DNA from 2 places in the Paenibacillus sp. tmac-D7 genome. Region 2 is predicted to be linked to the other one. Evidence: predicted binding sites of a transcription regulator. Region 2 holds the regulator's gene; the other holds the start of a gene.
The links. Region 2 encodes NrdR, which represses ribonucleotide reductase genes. Its sites were predicted from a motif close to AACACNATATATNGTGTT; they were not measured.
Positions count from the first base shown of each region.

Region 1: FKP33_RS21045 (adenosylcobalamin-dependent ribonucleoside-diphosphate reductase) is a predicted target of NrdR. The motif match lies at 3,558-3,575, and genes of this name have one in related genera.

Region 1 covers NZ_VIDW01000039.1:15,860-25,794, reverse strand. The annotation lists gene FKP33_RS21045 (adenosylcobalamin-dependent ribonucleoside-diphosphate reductase) at 901-3,483, opposite strand; gene dat (D-amino-acid transaminase) at 3,939-4,778, shown strand; gene FKP33_RS21035 (lipoate--protein ligase family protein) at 4,885-5,730, opposite strand; gene FKP33_RS21030 (DEAD/DEAH box helicase) at 5,943-7,754, shown strand; gene FKP33_RS21025 (YqhG family protein) at 7,751-8,809, shown strand; gene FKP33_RS21020 (hypothetical protein) at 8,970-9,908, shown strand.
Region 2 covers NZ_VIDW01000002.1:201,968-211,902, forward strand. The annotation lists gene FKP33_RS02485 (5-methyltetrahydropteroyltriglutamate--homocysteine S-methyltransferase) at 1-647, opposite strand, end outside; gene FKP33_RS02490 (LysR family transcriptional regulator) at 769-1,671, opposite strand; gene FKP33_RS02495 (cupin domain-containing protein) at 1,899-2,582, shown strand; gene FKP33_RS02500 (DUF2642 domain-containing protein) at 2,829-3,029, opposite strand; gene FKP33_RS02505 (DUF6933 domain-containing protein) at 3,377-3,895, opposite strand; gene FKP33_RS27570 (DUF2281 domain-containing protein) at 4,397-4,564, opposite strand; gene FKP33_RS02520 (helix-turn-helix transcriptional regulator) at 4,664-5,128, shown strand; tRNA gene FKP33_RS02530 (tRNA-Ala) at 5,602-5,677, opposite strand; gene nrdR (transcriptional regulator NrdR) at 5,818-6,300, opposite strand; gene FKP33_RS02540 (alpha/beta-type small acid-soluble spore protein) at 6,396-6,620, shown strand; gene FKP33_RS02545 (lytic transglycosylase domain-containing protein) at 6,711-7,286, opposite strand; gene coaE (dephospho-CoA kinase) at 7,283-7,879, opposite strand; gene ytaF (sporulation membrane protein YtaF) at 7,919-8,632, opposite strand; gene mutM (DNA-formamidopyrimidine glycosylase) at 8,792-9,655, opposite strand; gene polA (DNA polymerase I) at 9,675-9,935, opposite strand, start outside.

The DNA.
Region 1 (9,935 bases), on a different contig from region 2:
GAAAGTTAATTTCAGTGTACCAAGGCAAAACTTTAAATACTAGGCTAAATTCGTAAACTTGGTGGTATATGTTAAGGAATCAGAGGATTGTTTAACTTTTCCTTTCAAAAAATTAAGTAGGAGGGGGCGGTTAGCCCCCGACCTCTTACACCACCGTATGTACCGTTCAGTATACGGCCATGAAATATTCCGCAGGATTTTATATCTGTCCATTAAGCTCTTTAAACCGTTAGCAGACCAATAGGTATTGTTAAATTGATTGCTTAGGAAAGGCAAGTTGCTGAATTTATTTTTCATTTGCTTTTTAAAATAAATTGCCCATCTAAATTTGGGATGGGCAAATATCGTTATAAACCTTATTGTCTTACGTAATCAGGAAGTTTTAATCGTTACCCATACTTTTTGAAACACTTTTCGGCTCAAATATGTATTCGTTGTCGTCAAATGCATATTCTGTAGGAGAATCCTGACCAATCCAGTAGAGGCAGTTTTTTAGTGCCGGAAAGGATCAAATCATCAATCATTGTTAAAATTCTTTTAATCGGCACTTTCTAACGACAAGTTTTCAGTCCGCGTCTATCTTATCACATTTTTCGTCACGACCTATGTACCTAATTAAGAAGATCACAAACAAATTATCTCATTTATAATCTAATAAAAAAATCAATATCCTAGCCTTATTAGTTCCATCGACCAAATTCGCTTCAACATGCTGTTATAAGTTAAAACCCTTGATACATCAAGATTTTTGACATACCAAGGGTCCAATAATTTCTCAAACATATACCCTAAAATGTCTCAGTTATCGATCAAATCTGTCTCAATTATAACCGTTACTCATAATAAAGAAAGCTGTCGAGACTTTCTCGACAGCCTGAAGAGGCCGCTCGGCCTCTTTCCTTACGAACATCTGCTGTATCCGCAGTTGGAGCAGTTTTTGCAGCCTTCGCTGTTGATCAGCGAGGCGGAGCCGCAGGACGGGCACAGGTCAAGGGATGTGGCCGCGTTGCGGGTAACCGCGTATTGGGCGGTAGTTTCCATCACGACTTCTTGCGTGGCCGTGATGTAGTCTTCGGCGGTATCGGTGAAATCGCCATGCATTTCAAGCGCTTTGGCCACTGCGTCAGCGATCGATTCAACGCGGTTGGCGCCGAATCCGATGGCGCCGGAACCGCCGATGCCCTTCAGGTGCTTCACGAGCAGCTGTACTTTGTTGCCGTGATCGCCGTAGCGGAGGAACAAGGAGCAGACGCGGCCGAGTGCTTCGGACATCGCGAACACGTCGGAGCCGGCCTTGCCTACGTTCAAGAAAATTTCGCTCGGCGTGCCGTTCATATCATTGATCGTAATGTACGCCATGCCGAAAGGCGTATTGAATTTATAAGTCGCACCGCGCAGCGCTTGCGGACGGCGCTTATACTGCTTGTCGAACACTTCCTCCGTCTTCGCGTCGATGTTCACGGACAGCGATTGCGACAAGCTGGACAACGAGGAATGGTCGTTGGCATTCTCTGCAGACGCGGCCGGAGCCTGCTCGACCTTCTTCTCTTCCTTCTTCTCCGTGCTGAGCACCTGCACATCGCGGCTGCCGTCACGGTAAATCGTTACGCCTTTGCAGCCGAGATCGAAAGCAAGCTCGTACAAGCGTTTCGTTTCTTCGACCGTGAAATCGGACGGGCAGTTCGCTGTTTTCGAAATGGAACTGTCCACCCACTTCTGGATGGCCGCCTGCACACGTATATGATCCTCCGCAGACAAATCCATCGATGTAACGAAATAATCCGGGAGCTCTTCGTTCGGATGCTGATCCTTCCACTGCTGAGCGATCGGAACGTACTGCTTGTCGAATCCGAGTCGGCTTTGGCGGTAATATTCGAAGGCAAAGTACGGTTCGATTCCCGTCGATGTGCCGACCATCGTCCCCGTGCTGCCCGTAGGCGCTTGAGTAATGACCGTCACATTGCGCATGCCCTTCTTCTTCACGGCGGCGCCGACTTCCGGATATACGGAGGTCATCGATTTCATAAAGCCGCTTTGCAGGAATTTATCGGCCTCGAATTGGGTAAACGAGCCCTTCTCCTCGGCGATATCCGCAGAAGCGAGGTAAGCCTCCCGCGCCATAAAGCCATAGATTTTATCCAAAAACTGCAGCGATTCCGGACTGCCGTAACGAATGCCGAGCTTTATCATCAATTCCGCCAGCCCCATCGATCCTAGGCCGATACGGCGTTCATTCTGCTGGTTCAGACGGTTTTCTTCGAAATGGTAAGGCGTCTTGTCGATGACGTTGTCCAAGAACCGTGTCGAGTAACGAACGACTTTGGCCAGTTCATCCCAGTCGACGTCGTGATTCGCCTCATCGTAAAACTTCGACAGATTCACGGCCGACAAGTTGCAGACGCCCCAAGCGGGAAGCCCTTGTTCGCCGCACGGATTCGTGCAAATGATCGGGTTGAAGTACCAGCTGTTGGACATCTGGTTGTAATATTCCATAAAAACGACGCCGGGCTCCGCCGATCTCCAAGCCGACTCGATGATCGTATGCCAAACGTCGCGCGCTTTGACCGTACGGTAGGTAATAACGGCTTTGCCGGTCTTCCGCCACTTCTCCAGATCGCCGTCCCAAATGTCGTTGTACTCGGGGTCGGTCGTATCCGGGTATACGAGCTCCCAGTCCAAATCTTCCTTAACGGCTTTCATGAAGCTGTTGCTCACGCAAACCGACAGGTTGGCGTTCGTAATTTGCCCCATCGTCTGTTTGACGGTGATGAAATCGACCACGTCCGGATGCCAGTCGTTGATCATCAGCATCAGCGCGCCGCGGCGGCTTCCGCCCTGTTCGATCAAGCCGGTCGTATAGCTGAACAGCCCTCCCCATGAAACGGCGCCGCTGGAGGAACCGTTCACGCCTCTGACAACGGAACGCCGCGGACGGAGCGAGGACAGATTGATCCCTACACCTCCGCCGCGCGCCATAATTTCCGTCATCTCCGACAGCGTCGCCATAATGCCGCCGCGGCTGTCATGCGGAGACGGAATGACGTAACAGTTAAACAGCGTAAGCTCGTCGCTGGCGTCCGCTCCTGCGGCGATGCGCCCGCCGGGAACCAGCTTCCAGTCGTCCAATATATAACGGAACTTGTCCGTCCATTCTTCGCGCTTCTCCGGTGTTGCCTCTACTGATGCCATGGCAGCGGCCAAGCGATCCCACATTTGCTGCGGTGTTTTCTCAAGCGCTAATGTCAGCTTCTCGACCGACGACTCTACGACGTCGCCGCTGCGCAGCTTCACCTTGACTTGTCTGCCCTGACGTTCGATCACTTCACCGACTTCCTTCGCGGGAAATTTCGGATCATCTTTAGTCAATACCAGAACCGTATCGCCCACCTTCGTATGACTCGTATCGGCGTCCTTCATAGCGTAACGGTCCAGAAATATTTTCTCGCTTAAACCTTCCAATTTGGTCTGCTGCGTAGTTTTCAAAACAACAACCTCCCGGAATAAATGATCACCCAAGTCGTCAAATCACAATATCTGGTATGCGAAATTCATTATACAATACAATATATAGTGTATCGAATGAGATATCCTTGAAATTGCCGAGTTAGTCCGAGCCTCTCCCGAATTCTCTTCGATTTTCTTCGTTTTGCTCTCTTTTTCGTTCACCATAACTATAGTTTATTCGACAAAATCCGTTTCTTCTAACGCGTGGGAAGAGGACTTTCGACACGTTGACGAGCCATTCACTTCGTCTCGAACCGTCCCTCACTGCGATCTGGACGGGCCTTTTGTACCTGAGCCGATAATCGGCCTTTCAAACTTTTGACAACTCCGTACAACGTTGTTAGTCTAAAATTATCATAGCACAAACATCCGCAGAAACGCAAACACACGTTCCTGTTTCCGCGCAACCTGTATAACTTAAGGAGGATCATGCGATGCCGCAGCAAATATGGTTTCAGCAAGGGCTGCTTTCCAAAGAAGAGGTTCGAATTTCACCCGATGACCGCGGGTATTATTTTGGGGACGGCATTTATGAAGTGTTTCGCGTGTATCACGGCCGTCTCTTCGAAGCAGACGCCCATTTCGACCGGTTGGAGCGGACGGCTGCCGCCCTGCGGATCCCGCTTCCGCTCCCCCGCGAAGCGATGACTGCGAAGCTCCGGGAACTGATTGCGGCGAACGAGCTGCAAACGGGCACCGTTTACATGCAAATCACACGCGGAGAAGCCCCGCGCTCCCACCCGTTCCCGGCCGACGCCGCACCGGTGCTGTTCGCTTCCGCGTCGGAATACGGACGGCCCCTTGCCTCCATGCAGCAAGGGATTAGCGCCGTAACGGCGGAAGATATCCGCTGGCTGCGCTGCGACTTGAAGACGCTCAACTTATTGCCGAACGTGCTTGCGAAGCAGGAGGCGCTTGATCGCGGCGCGGACGAGGTGATCCTGCACCGCAGCGGCACGGTAACCGAGTGCAGCGCGTCCAACGTCATGATCGTCCGGGACGGGGCCGTCTGCACGCACCCGGCCAACCATCTCATTTTGCACGGGATCACAAGGCTGGTGGTACTCCGGCTCGCCCGGGAGCTCGGCATTCCCGTCATCGAAGAGCCGTTCACGATCGACATGCTCCGGGAAGCCGACGAAGCGTTCATTACCGGTACAACGGTGGAGGTGACGCCGATCGTCCGCATCGATGACGCCCCTGTGGCTCAAGGCATCCCCGGTCCGGTCACACGAAGGCTGCAGGCAGCCTTTGAGCTATTAACCGGCCTTTAAATCCGCTTTGTGCTCTGCGCGGTCCCCACAAAAAAACTGTACCGCCGTCCAACGTATCGCGCATGCGCCGTCAGGGGCGGTACAGAGTTTTCCCATTCAAGATCCGTTATCTCCGCAAATTCCATTCACGGTTATCGTACTTCTCCTTCACCAGCTGCTGCGCCAGCTCGCGCTCGTACAAGGTCAGCTCGCCTTCCACGAGCCGGATGCCAAGCCCTTCGGCGATGCCGGCGGCGAACGCCTCGTCCACAGCCTCAAGCCCGACGGCGTCTCGTCCGGCATCCCGCATCAAATCGTTGATGGCCACCGCTTTGCGGAGGAATTGCTGTTTCATCCGATCCTTCACCTTATCGCTGGAGAACAGCAGCAAATCGAACAGCGCATCCGCGTCCAGATCGAGCAGGATCGAGCCGTGCTGCAGCACGACGCCTTTCGCCCGCGTTTGCGCGCTGCCCGCCACTTTCCGGCCCTCCACGACCAGCTCGTACCACGAAGGAGAATCGAAACAAGCCGCCGAGCCCATGGACGCGTACTTCTGCTGGTCGTCCTCGCTTGCCAGCTGCACCATATCGGCTTCCAGCCCCAAACGGCGGAACCCGAGCAGCAGCCCGTGGCTGAGCACCCGGTACGCCTCCGTCACGCTGCCCGGAATGCCCGGATAGTCCTCGGAGACGATGATACTGTAGGTCAGCTCCTGATCATGAAGCACCGCCCGTCCCCCGGTCGCCCGCCGGACGAAGCCGAGCCCCGCACGTTCCACCGCTGCGAAATCGACTTCATCCTTCGCCTTCTGAAAGTATCCGATCGACAGCGTCGCCGGCGACCAGCCGTAGAACCGCACCGTCGGCGGCACCTTCCCTTCGCTGTGCGCCGTCAAAATCGCCTCGTCGACCGCCATATTGTAGGCCGGAGCCCCATGCCCCGACCGAATGAACCGCCACTCTTCAACCATTCCCCATCACCAGCTTATATATAGGATCTGCGCCCCGAAAGTGCGCTTCCCTTCATCATAATGCATTCGAACGCCGTTTGAAAGCCCGCCCTTTCGTGCATACTAAAAATTAACTCTGGCTTGCCTGGTTAAAAAGCTCGGCTACCAGAACCGATGCAGCTTTTTAACCGATCTCTAGCATCGTGCCGATGAAAAAGGAGCGAAAAACCCTCATGCAACCTACCGAACGAAAAGAACACGTGCGGCCGTTGAACGAGCATGTCGAGCTGCATTTTGAACGGGATTGGTTCGAGGAGCTGCATGCCCGGGCGCAGCGTAACGGCCCATGGGACGATTGGACGATGTTCCGGCTGGCAATCGAAGCCGAGCGCTCCGGCTTAATCCGGTCGTTCGACGAGCTTCTGTGCCTGACGCATCTGCCCAATCTCGTGCCGATGGAGCATCAGATCGATACGGCCAGGAAGGTGCTCACCGAAATGCGCGGTCGCGCCATTCTCGCCGACGAGGTCGGTCTCGGGAAGACGATCGAGGCCGGTCTTATTTTGAAGGAATACTTGATTCGGGGTTTGATCAAAAAGGTGCTCATTCTCGTCCCCGCTTCCCTCGTGCTGCAGTGGGTCCGCGAGCTGAATCAGAAGTTCGGCATCCCCGCCGTCGCGCAGAAGAAGGAATATATGTGGGCGCAGAACGACATTATCGTCGCCTCGATGGATACCGCGAAACGCGACCCGCACCGCAGTATCGTGATGGAGCAAGAATACGACATGCTGATCATCGACGAGGCGCATAAGCTGAAAAACAAAAAAACGACCAATTACCAGTTCGTCATCGAGCTGCGCAAAAAATATTGCCTGCTGCTGACCGCCACCCCGGTGCAGAACGATCTCAAGGAGCTGTACAACCTGATCACGCTGCTGAAGCCGGGGCAGCTCGGCGGACAATCGAGCTTTCAAGCGAACTTTGTCGTCGACAAGCGGGTGCCGAAGAACGAAGGTCAGCTGCAGCAGGAGCTTAGTAAAGTGATGATCCGCAACCGGCGCAGCGACGGCAACGTCTCGTTCACGAAGCGCGTGGTGCGCAACATCCCGCTTCAGCTCTCCGCGGAGGAGCAGGCGCTGTACGACGGCGTCACCGACTTCGTCAAAGGACGTTATGAGGAGTCCGGCGGCGATCTCAGCAGCATCCTCTCGCTCGTTACACTGCAGCGCGAAGTGTGTTCAAGCCGCGACGCCGTGTTTATTACACTGGTCAATATGTTTAAGAAGACGGAAGAAGACTCGCCGATCCGCCCACGTATCTGGGCGCTGGTCGAGCTCATTCGCAGCATCAAAGCAAACACGAAGGCGGAGAAAGTGCTCGAGCTGATCGAGTCGATTCAGGACAAGGTCATTATTTTCACCGAATACCGCGCTTCGCAGGAGTATCTGCTGCAATATTTGAAGGACCGCAAAATTACCGCCGTCCCGTATCGCGGAGGAATGAACCGGGGCAAGAAGGATTGGATGATGGATCTGTTCCGCAACCGCGCGCAAGTGCTGATTGCGACCGAAGCCGGGGGCGAAGGCATCAACCTGCAGTTTTGCCACCATATGATCAACTTCGATTTGCCGTGGAACCCGATGCGCGTCGAGCAGCGGATCGGCCGGGTACACCGGTTAGGACAGCAGCAGGACGTGAAAATATATAACCTGTCGACAACAGGTACGATCGAGGAGCACATCCTTTCGCTGCTGCACGAGAAGATCAACATGTTCGAGCTCGTCATCGGCGGGCTGGATACGATTCTGGAGCGACTGGAGAAGACCACTTCCCTGGAATCGCATCTGGCGAAAATGATCCTGTCTTCACGCAGCCAAGACGACATCCGCCGGCAAATCGACGACCTCGGCCAATCGTTCACACAGCTGCGCAGCGAAGTGCAGGCCGAGGCGCAGGACGGCGAACGGCTGTCGTCGCTGCTGAACGCAGTCGGCCAAACCATTTCTCCGCATTCCGCCGCAGGCGGCGAGGAGGTGCAGGGATGACGATGAACGCGCAGCAAATTCAATCGTTCGTCCTCCGCTACCTCGAAGCCGAGCAGTGCGAAATTATGGAGAAGCATCCCGCTTACGTCACGGTGAAGCTGTCGCCGTCGGCCGATCGGGATTTAAGCCACCGGCCGTATTATTGGAGCTTCGTCGAACGCACCGGGGTAACGCCGGAGACGATGACATGCACCTTTATTTTCGACCCTGACGCATACCGCGAGCTCCATCCTCAGGTGCAGCAGCCCGGCATCAGCACCGCCGCGCCGCCGGGGATGGCCGGGGCGGGCGCGCCTGCGGGCGGCACAACCGGTGCAGCCGCAGGCAGCCCAAGCTCTGCCGCCGCGAACGGCCAGGCTGCGCCGCCGCTTCCGCAGCCGCAGGGCGACAGCATTCTCGGCCGTTACTTCGGCTTCGTGCCAACGGCGTTCACCGCACGAGTGCCGCGCGACGAGGTGACGTACGGCAGCCGCCGGCTGGAGCAAATTTTCGCCGCGGTGCGCGCCAAAGGGAAGTTCGTACGGCTGTTCGAGGCCTACGTGCCTCCGGAGCCGCGGCATACGCAAACGATCCCGTACGAAACGTGGCTCGCCGTCAACTACAAGGTCGAGCTGACGAGCGACATGAAGCGCAGCGAAATTCATTCGATCGGCATCCAGCTGCAAACGGGCGAAATCCGCGAGCAGTTCCAGGAATGGATCGCCGCCCGCAAGCTGACGCCGCGTCTCCCCGCTCATGTGTACGTGACGCCGGACAAGATTACGCTGCCGCGCGCCGTCCTGTTCCTGGAGCAGTACATGGAAGCGAAGCTGGCCGCCTACGATCACCGCTGGGCCGAGGAGGCCCGCCTCCGTCTCGCCGAAGAACACGCGCGCGTTCGCGATTACTACGAGCCGATGCTGCCGACGGCGGAGCCCGAAGCGCGCCCGGAGATCGAGGCGCAGTATGCGAATCGCACGCAAGAAGTGGAATGGCAGTATCGGCCACGCGTCCAAATATCCGCCATCAATTGCGGATTGTTCCACGTCCCCGCTGCGAACGGGAGACTCTCCTGACGAACGCGCGCGAAAGCTAGCGTTTTTGCAGGAAAAGTATTTTCTACGTATCTACAGGTTCTAACAAACTTTTCCCGGCATAACTTGTACAATAAGAGCATATTCGCTCTTGCGGCGCACAGGAACGATGCACCGACTCCACGCGAAGCAGGTGAATGATATGAAGAAGCTAACGATTCTGCTCTCGGCCTTGCTGATCGGGACAAGCCTGCTGGCCTTCGGGCCGGCGCCCGAAACCGTTTCCGTTCATGCCCGGCAGGACGAATTGCCCGCTGCCGCACTCAAGCAGGCTGTCGGCGCGCGGACCTTGCCGACCGGCGTCCCCGCTCCCGAACTGCGGGAAGCGGTCAACCGCTTTATCTCGCAGCTTGCCGAACAGCCCGGCTTCGATACCTGGCCGCAGGCCGAGTGGACAAGCCAGCCGCTCGGGCCCGGAACGCACGGATGGATCATCCTGGTCCGTTCCGGAGGACAAGAAATCGGCTATCTGGTCGTGCATGCCGACGAATCCGGCCAATACCTTCTGACCGAGTACGGTAAAGGCAGCTTCCCGCTTTTCAGCGCAAACACGCTGTACCAAAGTCTGGTACGGCTTGAACTTATCGAATATCCTTATCATGCCGAGCGTTTATATTGGAATCCGCTGCAGGCCGTTTGGAAGGTGTCCGTCGAGAACGCGGACCGGATTTGGTACCTCGACGCCAAGACGGGCGAGGAGCTGCCAATAGCCGAATCGGATCTGCCCTCCCCCGGAGAAAACATGTCTTCTTCCACCATGAAAACGTTCACGAAACTTGATTCGTCGCATACAATAATAGAAACCGGAGAAACAACGCCTCACGATCCTTACGGCACCTTGCCTTGGGTGCGCGGCGAACAGGCTGCAGACGGCAGTTTCCCCCGGGTCCGCGAGCGGATCGAGGCCGGGCAGCCGCCGGTTTTTGCGGCCGAGCTGTATAACGGCTCCGTCACTGTGCCGCTCGCCGTAGCCGGCTACCAGCTTTGGTCCGGCGGCGATTCGTTCGTACAGGTCGCGCAGGACGGCGACCGGTTCATTCCACTGGATGCGTTAGCGCGTCTGGGCCGTTTTTACCCTTAACCTACGGTTTTTCTCCTCTCTTCCCTA
Region 2 (9,935 bases):
GAATCCCAATAGTTCTTGTCACAGAGCATCCCCCACGTGCAATCATCTAATTGCAGGCTGCGGCAGCCGGCCTCATAAAAGGCCAGAATCGCAGCTTTATAGGTCTTCGCAATATCAGCTGCCAAATCTTCCGTGCTGCTGTAAAAAGCATCCGTGCTCGCCTTGTTCTCCGGACGCTGAAGCTCCGCCAGGAATTGTGCGGGAGCCGGAATGGTCTGGCGAGCGATGACATCAGAGCCGGCGACATCCTTCAAGAATTTGAAATGCTCTACGAACGGATGGTAGGAAAATCCGATTTTCCCGTACAGACGTGCAGTTTCCGCTCTCGTCTCCATGCCTTGAAATGGATAGCCTTTTTCTAGGTTCGCCTTTTCCACTCCATCCAGGCCCCACATAAAATCAAGATGCCACCAGGAGCGTCTGAATTCGCCATCCGTCACCGCTTGAAGCCCTACCGATTTTTGCTTCTTCACCAGCTTGATGATTTCCTGATCTTCAATCTTTTTCAACACGTCAGCGGAAATCTCGTTGTTCTGAAATTGGATTCTGGCCTCCTTGAGCGCATGCGGACGCAGGAAGCTGCCGACCATATCATGTCTAAAAGGGGTTGCGGTTCTTTGTTTGGCACTTTCAATCACTATGCTCATTCGGTCTATCTCCTTTAGCTGTATAATTCTATTTGCTATAAGAAAGATAGCACATATGGTTAGTTATACCGTAAGTCCAATTAACTATAACTGGTTATAGCTTAAAGCTATAGCCAACCCATTACTCGATAATGGCCTGATGTAGCGCTTCAATATAAGCCAAGGCGAGCTTGGAGAGCGCAGCATCTTTATGGCTGATCCATCCGACATTGATCGTTTCCTCACACGCCAGGGGGACAGGAATAATCTCATTGCCGTTCAAGTCGGCACTGAGCACTCCTGTAGAAATCGTATATCCGTTCAAACCAATCAACAAATTGAAGAGCGTTGCCCTGTCATTGACGCGAATGCTCTTACTATGCGATAGCGTGCTTAGAATTTCCTCGGAAAAATGAAACGAATTATACTCCCCCTGTTCGAAGGACAGGTAAGGATAGTCCTGAAGCTGATCGACGGTTACGATAGACTGCTTAGCCAGGGGATTATGAACGCTGATAAATATATGCGGCTTTGCCGTAAACAAGCTGGTAAATTTCAGGTTAGCGTCTTTCAGCAATCTGTTAATGACCTTGCCATTGAACTCATTGAGATACAGTATCCCCATTTCACTGCGCTGGGTTTTGACATCCTGGATAATTTCATGCGTTTTGGTCTCCCGCAATGCTAGTTCATATTCATCCTGACCATATTCACGAACCAAATGTACAAAAGCATTCACCGCAAAAGCATAATGCTGCGTAGATACCGAAAAATGCTGAGGCGAAGGCTTGGCGTTCAAATACCGGCTTTCCAGCAGCTCCGCCTGCTCAATCACCTGTCGGGCGTAGCCGAGAAATTCGGCCCCCTCCTTGGAAAGGGAGATGCCTTTATTGGTGCGTTCGAAAATCGTAATATGAATTTCTTCCTCCAGATCCTTTATGGCGTTGGAAAGACTCGGCTGGGATATAAACAACCGCTTTGCTGCCTCATTCATTGATCCGCGATTGGCAACCTCAATCACATATTTCAACTGTTGTAGCGTCAATGGACTTAATCCTCTCTTGGCTTCGGTCAATTCAATGTGAAGCGTGAATGATATGTATTTTCCTCATTATATACTAAATTCAAAGGACAGCTGGCGTCATTTAGCTGCACGGCCTAAACATGGCGAATACCTTCAAATATAATAAACGGTGCACTTTCATCCGGGAAGATACATAAGATAACCCATAAGTCAAAAGCCTAATGATTAAATGAAGGGCGGGGAATAAAGTGGCGGTTTCTTATATGGACTTTTCTTCACCATCCGTACAGTTTTCGTATGATTTAAACAACAACCCATTTTTCAAAAAGGATAGCCGGAATTTTATTAATTTTCTTTCCATCAACCAGCTAAACACATTAGGAAATGTGTCCCTGCTGGACATTTATCTTAGCAAGGATAACGTAATCGAGCCCCACATCCATCAAAATGCTTCAGAATTGGTATACTGTATTTCAGGCGCGGCTGTTGTCTCCTTGATTAATCCGTTTACGAAAGAGCTTCTTAATTTTCCAATCCAGCCGGGCCAAGTGGCTAATGTGCCTCAGGGATGGTGGCATTATGAAATTGCTTCGGTCGACAACACGCATTTATTGGCCATATTCGATGCGCCAGTTCCGGAATTCATTGGCGGATCCGACCTGTTGCGATTAACGCCAGCGAGTGTGTTTGCCCATACGTATTGCCTCAATGAAGCAAAAGTGAAGGATACGCTGGCACCCATTACAAAAACAGTTGTCATCGGACCGCCTAGCGATTGCAAGCCAAATCAGGTCCAAGGAAAAGCGGCTCATCCAGCCTATTCGAACCGGGACTACAACCAGGCACAGGGTCACCCTCATCGTCCAAACTTGGATGACCGGCAGCAACAGCCCGTCATCGGTAATGGCTGGAAATATGACGGGCGAAATTGAGTTTGCAGTTTCTGGACACGACGCACAACAAAAACCACTTCGGATGAAGTGGTTTGATTTATCCATCTCTATCAACTGCTTATTACGGGAGCTTTGCCAATGAACATCGAATCGCGAAACTGTTTGTACATAAACGCTGCCAGATCGCTTCTGCCAAGTTTCGTACCATCAGCTCCACGACCATAATAACCTGACTTCACTTTGAGAAAGACGCCTGATTTAAGCCAAAGCGCCTCACTCGATTTCTTACCGATAAGAAGCTAAAGGTCCTTCAAAATATACGATTTGTGAAATTCGAATATGAAGAGAGCGGTCTTCTAAGTTTATTTGGAAGTGATCCACCGCCACACCTGCATTTATACCTTCGATTCTCCCCACAGTCGTCATTAACGCCATTCTTTGGCCTTGATGGCGACTTAAGTGTTGCACAAACACAGGGGCCTCCATTTCATAATAACAAAATCGTGGAAAATTCGCTAAAGCTATATTATGCAAGATGCCCGCCTCGTTGGAGCCGTCTTGTTTCCGCAGCGGATTTATTTGTCCTTGGAGTCGCCCTCAGGAATGGTGTGACTGGCATTCCAGCAAGGAACATACCAGTTGTGCACCGACCTTTAACCTATGTAGGTACATTCTTTCCTTTTTCCAGATTCACAATGAAATTATGCTTTTCCTCCCAATCCCATAATCCCGCCTTATTCTGTTCGTCCATCCGGTATTGGAACTGCTCGATTGCTATAAGTTCCCCGGATCGCAAGATTGAGGGAGGTTTGGCTTAAACACGATAGATTTAATCATTCAACATCTATATATTGCAACGCATCATACATGGTTTCACCCGAATATAGCTTCGGTAATTTCAGGATAACAAATCTGTTCAAGAAGCGATTCACTTGATCAATTTTCGGATCACCATACTCATCGATGTTGCCTTCCATCTCGTATTGTGCGACCATTATCATTTCGTTGATTTGACCAATTATGCTTCTGTCGCTTGTCGGGGTATAACTAACATCTCCACAATTTAGTAAATATTTATCAACCAATACTTGTTCCATTCCATCTGCAAGCAAATTGTCGGAGATTTGCTTTACGATCAAGTCATCGAATCGTTTAAAATCAACCTTCACCAAACCAAACATCACAAAATTGTATCTTGTTTCGTTATTCATAACCAATACACACTTTCGGCGACTAAATGAAAATAAATGAGCATGCCAGCAATACAGTGGATTAGAATGTTTCGGCTTCTCAATTAACAAGGGAACACCCAGTTCGCTTGCCAGCTTTTTTGTACATTGTACTGTGATCATTGACAGTTACCTCATATCATGAACTTTTGAGTTCCAGTATTCAACAAATGCGGTATAACTTGTAACTGAAGTAAAGAACGGAATATGCTGATTAACAAGCAGCTTGTAGGAATTGACATACGGGACATGATACACATTCTCTCTTTTATGTTTAATGCCATTTATCCAAACGACTGCTTCGTCTTCGTTAACCTCAAACACGAGAATGACTTGATACAGCCCCAGCCTTGCCCATTGTCCTTTCAATTTGCCTGTCAGGATTGGTTTGGCGGTAAGAGTTGGTGTAAATAGCAGTCGTTAAACGATTCCAGATAAATTCTTTCCTTCACGTCCGGCGGATAGGCGAGAATTCTGCTGAGTTCATCCAAAGCCGTTTGCGTCCAATAAACGCTATACGTTTTGTTCATGCTCAAATTCCTTGACCTTGCTGCGCAAATAGTCAAGTCCCGCTTCTTTACTGTATATGCGCCCATGTTCACGATCTTCGCGGCTCTGCTCGACTTATCGAATGAGATCAGCATCCTCCGCGAGCGATGCGACATCCAATTGTTCCAGAACGGCTCTTTCCCGTTTCATATTCAAATACCCGATAAAATCATAAACTTCGATTGCGTCTTGTTCGGGGATTTGATCGATCATTCTTTTCAGTTCTTCCCGGTCTACACTCAACCCGTTCACCGCCTTTCCATACACCAACAACAGATTATTCCCATTATACCGCAAATGGAGCGGAACTTAGACAGAAAGATGCCATCAGGTCGCCAGACCATGGCATCTTCTAAAGCTTCGATGAGGATAGATAATAACGGTTGCCTTTGTCGCCGCGCACGTGCCCTCGTGTCGGCGAGAAAAAAGTCATGCCAGGCAATCTACCTGCCTGACTCTTCTTTACCGCACGTTGCCGCTAATACGGACAAGTCGTTTCCTTTGTGTTGGCAACAGAGCAAATCGAACAAAATCGATTTACGCGGGATGAATCTAAAAAATTATGTGAAGGGCCTCATTGAAAAAGCTGGGGTCTCATTGAATCCAACCCTACCTAAGGGAACTTTCAACCTGACTCCCCGTGAACGTGAAATTGCCTTATCGTCTATGACCAGTTCCTCGATCGCTGAGATGGCCGAACAACTTCATGTGACGGAAATCACCGTCAAAAAGCATTTGGGCAGGATTTATGAGAAAGCTGGAGTAAAAGGAAAAACTGAACTGATAAAGAAACTGATGAGTCTTTAAAAATCAGGGTATGTAGGTTGGAAATAAGTAAAAAAAACTACAGCGGAATAACCATACAACAGAGGTTTTCGACCTCTGTTCACGAACAAACAATGACCATGAACGTTTTTTCCGACAGACGAAGACGCGTCATCGTCGGATGACAGGTCGTCGTAGCTGGAATGAATACATACTTCGAAATGGCGAATATATTGTGCTTGTCGACGATGCACTGCGACAGAAAGACTTGTCTGACAGACTAAGTCTTGTTTCTTATGAGAATTACAAACAACAAAAACAGCATTGGAATAACCGACTAAAAGAAAGCGTCCTTCGCCGAAGGTTCAGAAAAAATCCACTGGCTTACCTACAAGAATTTGAAAATAAACACAGTGTGATGGTTATTCCGCTGTAGAAAAAGAAGACCGACTCTTCAGGAGTTACCGCCATACCAAAAAACGCAGCCGCTCTGGCTGCGTTAATTTAATAGATATTGGTGGAGCCAAGGGGGATCGAACCCCTGACCTCATCGCTGCCAGCGATGCGCTCTCCCAGCTGAGCTATGGCCCCAAATTTTCCAATTAATTCAATCACTTACTTTAAGGTAGTGCATTTGCCAAGTTTGGAATCTCAGCTGAGCTAATGATCCGTGTGGCGACAAAAAAGATAATAACACAGAGGAGCTAAGCTTGTCAACGCTTTTGCGTTAATTAATTTTTCCCGCCTTCGCCGCCGACATGATGCTTGCCGAGCAGCTCGTTAAGCTCCTTCATGAACATGTTGATGTCCTTGAATTGTCGGTACACGGAAGCAAAGCGAATGTAGGCCACTTCGTCCACGGGGTACAGCTCGCTCATGACGATTTCGCCGATATCGCGGCTGTCTACTTCGGCGTGGGCGGTGTTGCGCACCTGCTTCTCGACTTCGGAGACGATCATCTCGAGACGCTCGACCGAAACCGGACGCTTCTCGCAAGCGCGGATAAGGCCGCGGAGCATTTTCTCCCGGCTGAATTCTTCCCGGCTGCCGTCCTTCTTAATGACGATCAACGGAGTCTCTTCCACCATCTCGAACGTCGTGAAGCGCTTCGTACATTTCTCGCATTCGCGGCGGCGGCGTATCGATTTATTTTCATTAGCGGGGCGGGAGTCAAGCACTTTCGTCCCGGGATAGTCGCAATAAGGGCATTTCATCGAATTTCATCCTTTCAAGTTTCCAGCGACTTCCTCACATGAAGATCGCCATTACGCACATAATAGGATTACCAACGACAAGGAGGTGAACAGACATGGGTGCAGGTCAATCCCGCAGCAGCAACGTTTTGGTAGTCCCTCAAGCAAATGCAGCGTTGGATCAACTGAAATACGAAGTAGCACAGGAACTGGGTATCGCCATTCCTCAGGATGGTTACTACGGTAACATGGCTACTCGTGATACTGGTGCAATCGGTGGTCACATCACACGACGCCTGGTACAAATCGCTGAGCAGCAACTAGCCGGTCAATTCAAATAATAACACGTTTTGAGGAATACGCAAGAAGTGTCGGACAAGGCTCCCGCAAGGGCTGCCTGTCCGATGCTTCTTTGCATTGAAAGGTCGGGACTAACCCCGGCTCCATTCGTCCCCGTACAGTTTATGATATTTGTTATAGTAGTACATCACGCGTTGAATGTAATGTCTCGTTTCACCGTAAGGAATTTGATTGGCGTTCTGTAACGTACCGTCCCACGCCTTCTCCTGCAGCCATCGGCTGACTTTGCCATGCCCCGCATTGTAACCCGCGATCATCGCATGCATATTTCCGCCGAATTGTTTGTCCATCCAGTGCAAATACCACGAGCCGAGCTCGATGCTGACCGCCGGGGTGCCTAATTTTTTCTTATACTCGGTGTCAAACGGCGCTTTCTCGATAATCCAATTCGAAGTGTCGGGCATCAGCTGCATCAAGCCGTAGGCTCCCTTATTCGATTCGGTATCCGGCTTATAATTGGATTCAACACGAATGATTGCCGCAATCAAGAACGGATCAAGCTCATACTGAAACGCGTTCCGGCGAATGTCGTCTTCATAATGAATAGGGTACAATAGACGTCCGATGAACGAGCTGCTCAAAAATAAAAAAATGAGAAAGGTCAGCAGCAATATGGCGAATACCCGCTTCTTGCGCCAAAACTTCATGTAAGCCCCCTTTCCTTCCAGAACGCCTCGATTTGCTTTTCCGTTTCTTCCAGCGAGCCTGTATTATCGATGACAATGTCCGCCAGTCGCCGTTTCTCTTCAATCGGCATTTGCGATTGAAGCCGCTGCTCCGCTTGCTCCGGCGATAACCCGTCGCGGGCCATCAGCCGCATCAATTGTACTTCGCGCGGAACGTACACGACCATGACCCGCTCCACCATCGACTGTAAGCCGGATTCGTACAGCAGCGGAATATCCACGACTACCAGCCTGTCCGGAAATTCATTCTCATAAGCCCGCATCCGCTCGCGCATCGTTGCGCGAATGGACGGATGCAGCAGACCCTCCAAGTCACGGCGCGCCTCGGGGTCGCCGAAGATACGCTCGCCAAGCTTCTTGCGGTTGAGCGAGCCGTCCTCCTGCAGCAAATCAGCCCCGAAACGTTCAATGACCTTCGCCAGCACGGGCGTGCCCGGCTCAACCACTTCACGGGCGATGCGGTCCGCATCGACAAGCAGTGCGCCGCGGCGGACGAGCATGGCGGCCACCGTGCTTTTCCCGCACGCGATGCCGCCGGTTAATCCGATATTCATCGTAAGATCCCTGCCTATTCCACCATATCAAGAACGTAGTTATAACAATTTCATGATGCCCATCACGATCAAAACAAATCCGGGCAGCACCGACAACCGGCGAACCCATTTCATCTCTGCGTACCGAAACCCGATTCTCAAGCCGAATCCGAGAAAAATGCCGCTCGACAGCGTAATGACTGCCGCTGTGAGCCAGGGCGTAAAGCCGATCAACGCGGCCCCGATCCCTGCGCCAAACGCATCCAGAGACAGTGCCAGACCAAGCAGCGTCGCCTCGTACGCCGAGATATTGCCGGAACGGTCCATATCGGCGATCGACGGCTTCCGCAAGATTTGGATAACCAGGCCGAATCGCTTCAGCTCGATGTACACAATCTCTTTCGCCGTGACCGCAACTGGCGGCGCCTCGCTTGCTTCAGACCTCCCGGCTGCCGATACGGATTCCTCTCCATCGTTAGAATCCAGACCTGGATCCTCATCCTTTTTTTGCATAAACAGCTGATACAGCGCCCACACACCGATGCCCATCAAGATGAAAGCGCCGATATCCTTGGCGACATTCGGATGAACGTAACCGCTCATCCATACGCCGATTTGCATCGAGAGCAAAATAATCAAGCCCGAGACGCAGCAAATGATCGCCACCGACAAGAACGGTATCCGAATTTTGCGCAGCCCGTACGTGACGCCGACGCCGAAACCGTCCAAACTGACGGCAAGCGCCAGCAGCATTAATGAAAAGACCGGCAGCATGCTCTTTCCTCCCAGCTAGAAACCGTCGAAGTTAGCGGCGGTTCAATCGTTGTGCAACGACGCAGTCAGCCCTAAAGCTTATACCTCGCGAACGTCTCACTGGTTACTATATGGGAGTTCTGGGCGGGTGGTGCATCATTCGTTCATAAGCGGCCGCCGTTACGCTTTGGTCTTGCCGCCCGAGCTGCGTTTGCGTTTCAACGGCTGGCACTTCGGGCAGTAGTGCGTGCCGCGTCCGGCCACGACCTTCTTCTCGATGTGCTGCCCGCAAGTAGGGCAAGGCTCTCCTTGACGGCCGTACATGTTGAACTGGTGCTGAAACATCCCAATCTCGCCTTGTCCGTTCACGAACGATTTGATCGAGGAGCCGCCGGCCGCTACCGCATCGCGCAGCGTCGACACAATCGCCTCATGCAGCTTGGCCCATTCGGACGCGGACAACGAGTTCGCTTCCCGCTCCGGATGGATGCCGGCCCTAAACAACGATTCATCCACATAAATATTCCCAATGCCGACAATGTATTCCTGATTGAGCAGGAGCGGCTTAATTTTGGTCGTCCGCTTCGCGAGCCGGTCGGTCATCGCCTTCAGCGTGAACGCCTCGTCGAGCGGCTCAAGACCGAGCTTGCGCAGCGGCGCCTCCTGCAAATCCTGATCTTTGGCAAAAATATGCATCGTGCCGAACTGTCGCACATCTTTATACCGCAGCTCGCTCCCATCCGTGAAATGAAACACGACATGCGTATGCGGCTCAAGGGGTTCGTCTGAACGGTAAACCCCGTATCGGCCTTCCATCCGCAGATGGGAGACGAGCGTATAATGATCGAAGATGAAGCGTAAAAATTTCCCGCGCCGCTCCACCGAACGGATCGTTTCACCAACAAGCAGCGCGGCGAAAATTTCGATGTCGTCCGGATGCTGAACGATCCGCGGCAAGCGGACGGTCACCCGTTCGACGGTTTTGCCTACAACAAGCTGCTGCAGCGTGCGGCGGACCGTCTCGACCTCAGGCAATTCCGGCATGATGTTGTGTCCCTCCCGATTATTTCGCTTCGTACCAATTCGTGCCGCTGTCGACGTCGACCTTAAGCGGCACGTCCAGCTGGAGCGCCGATTCCATGACTTCCGCCACCATGCGCTTCATCGACTCCAGTTCCTCTTCCGGCACTTCAAGCACCAATTCATCGTGTACCTGCAGCAGCAAGCGGCTTCGCACGCCTTCTTCCAGCATGCGCCGATCCAGCTGCACCATAGCCAGCTTGATGATGTCCGCGGCAGATCCCTGGATCGGCGAATTCATCGC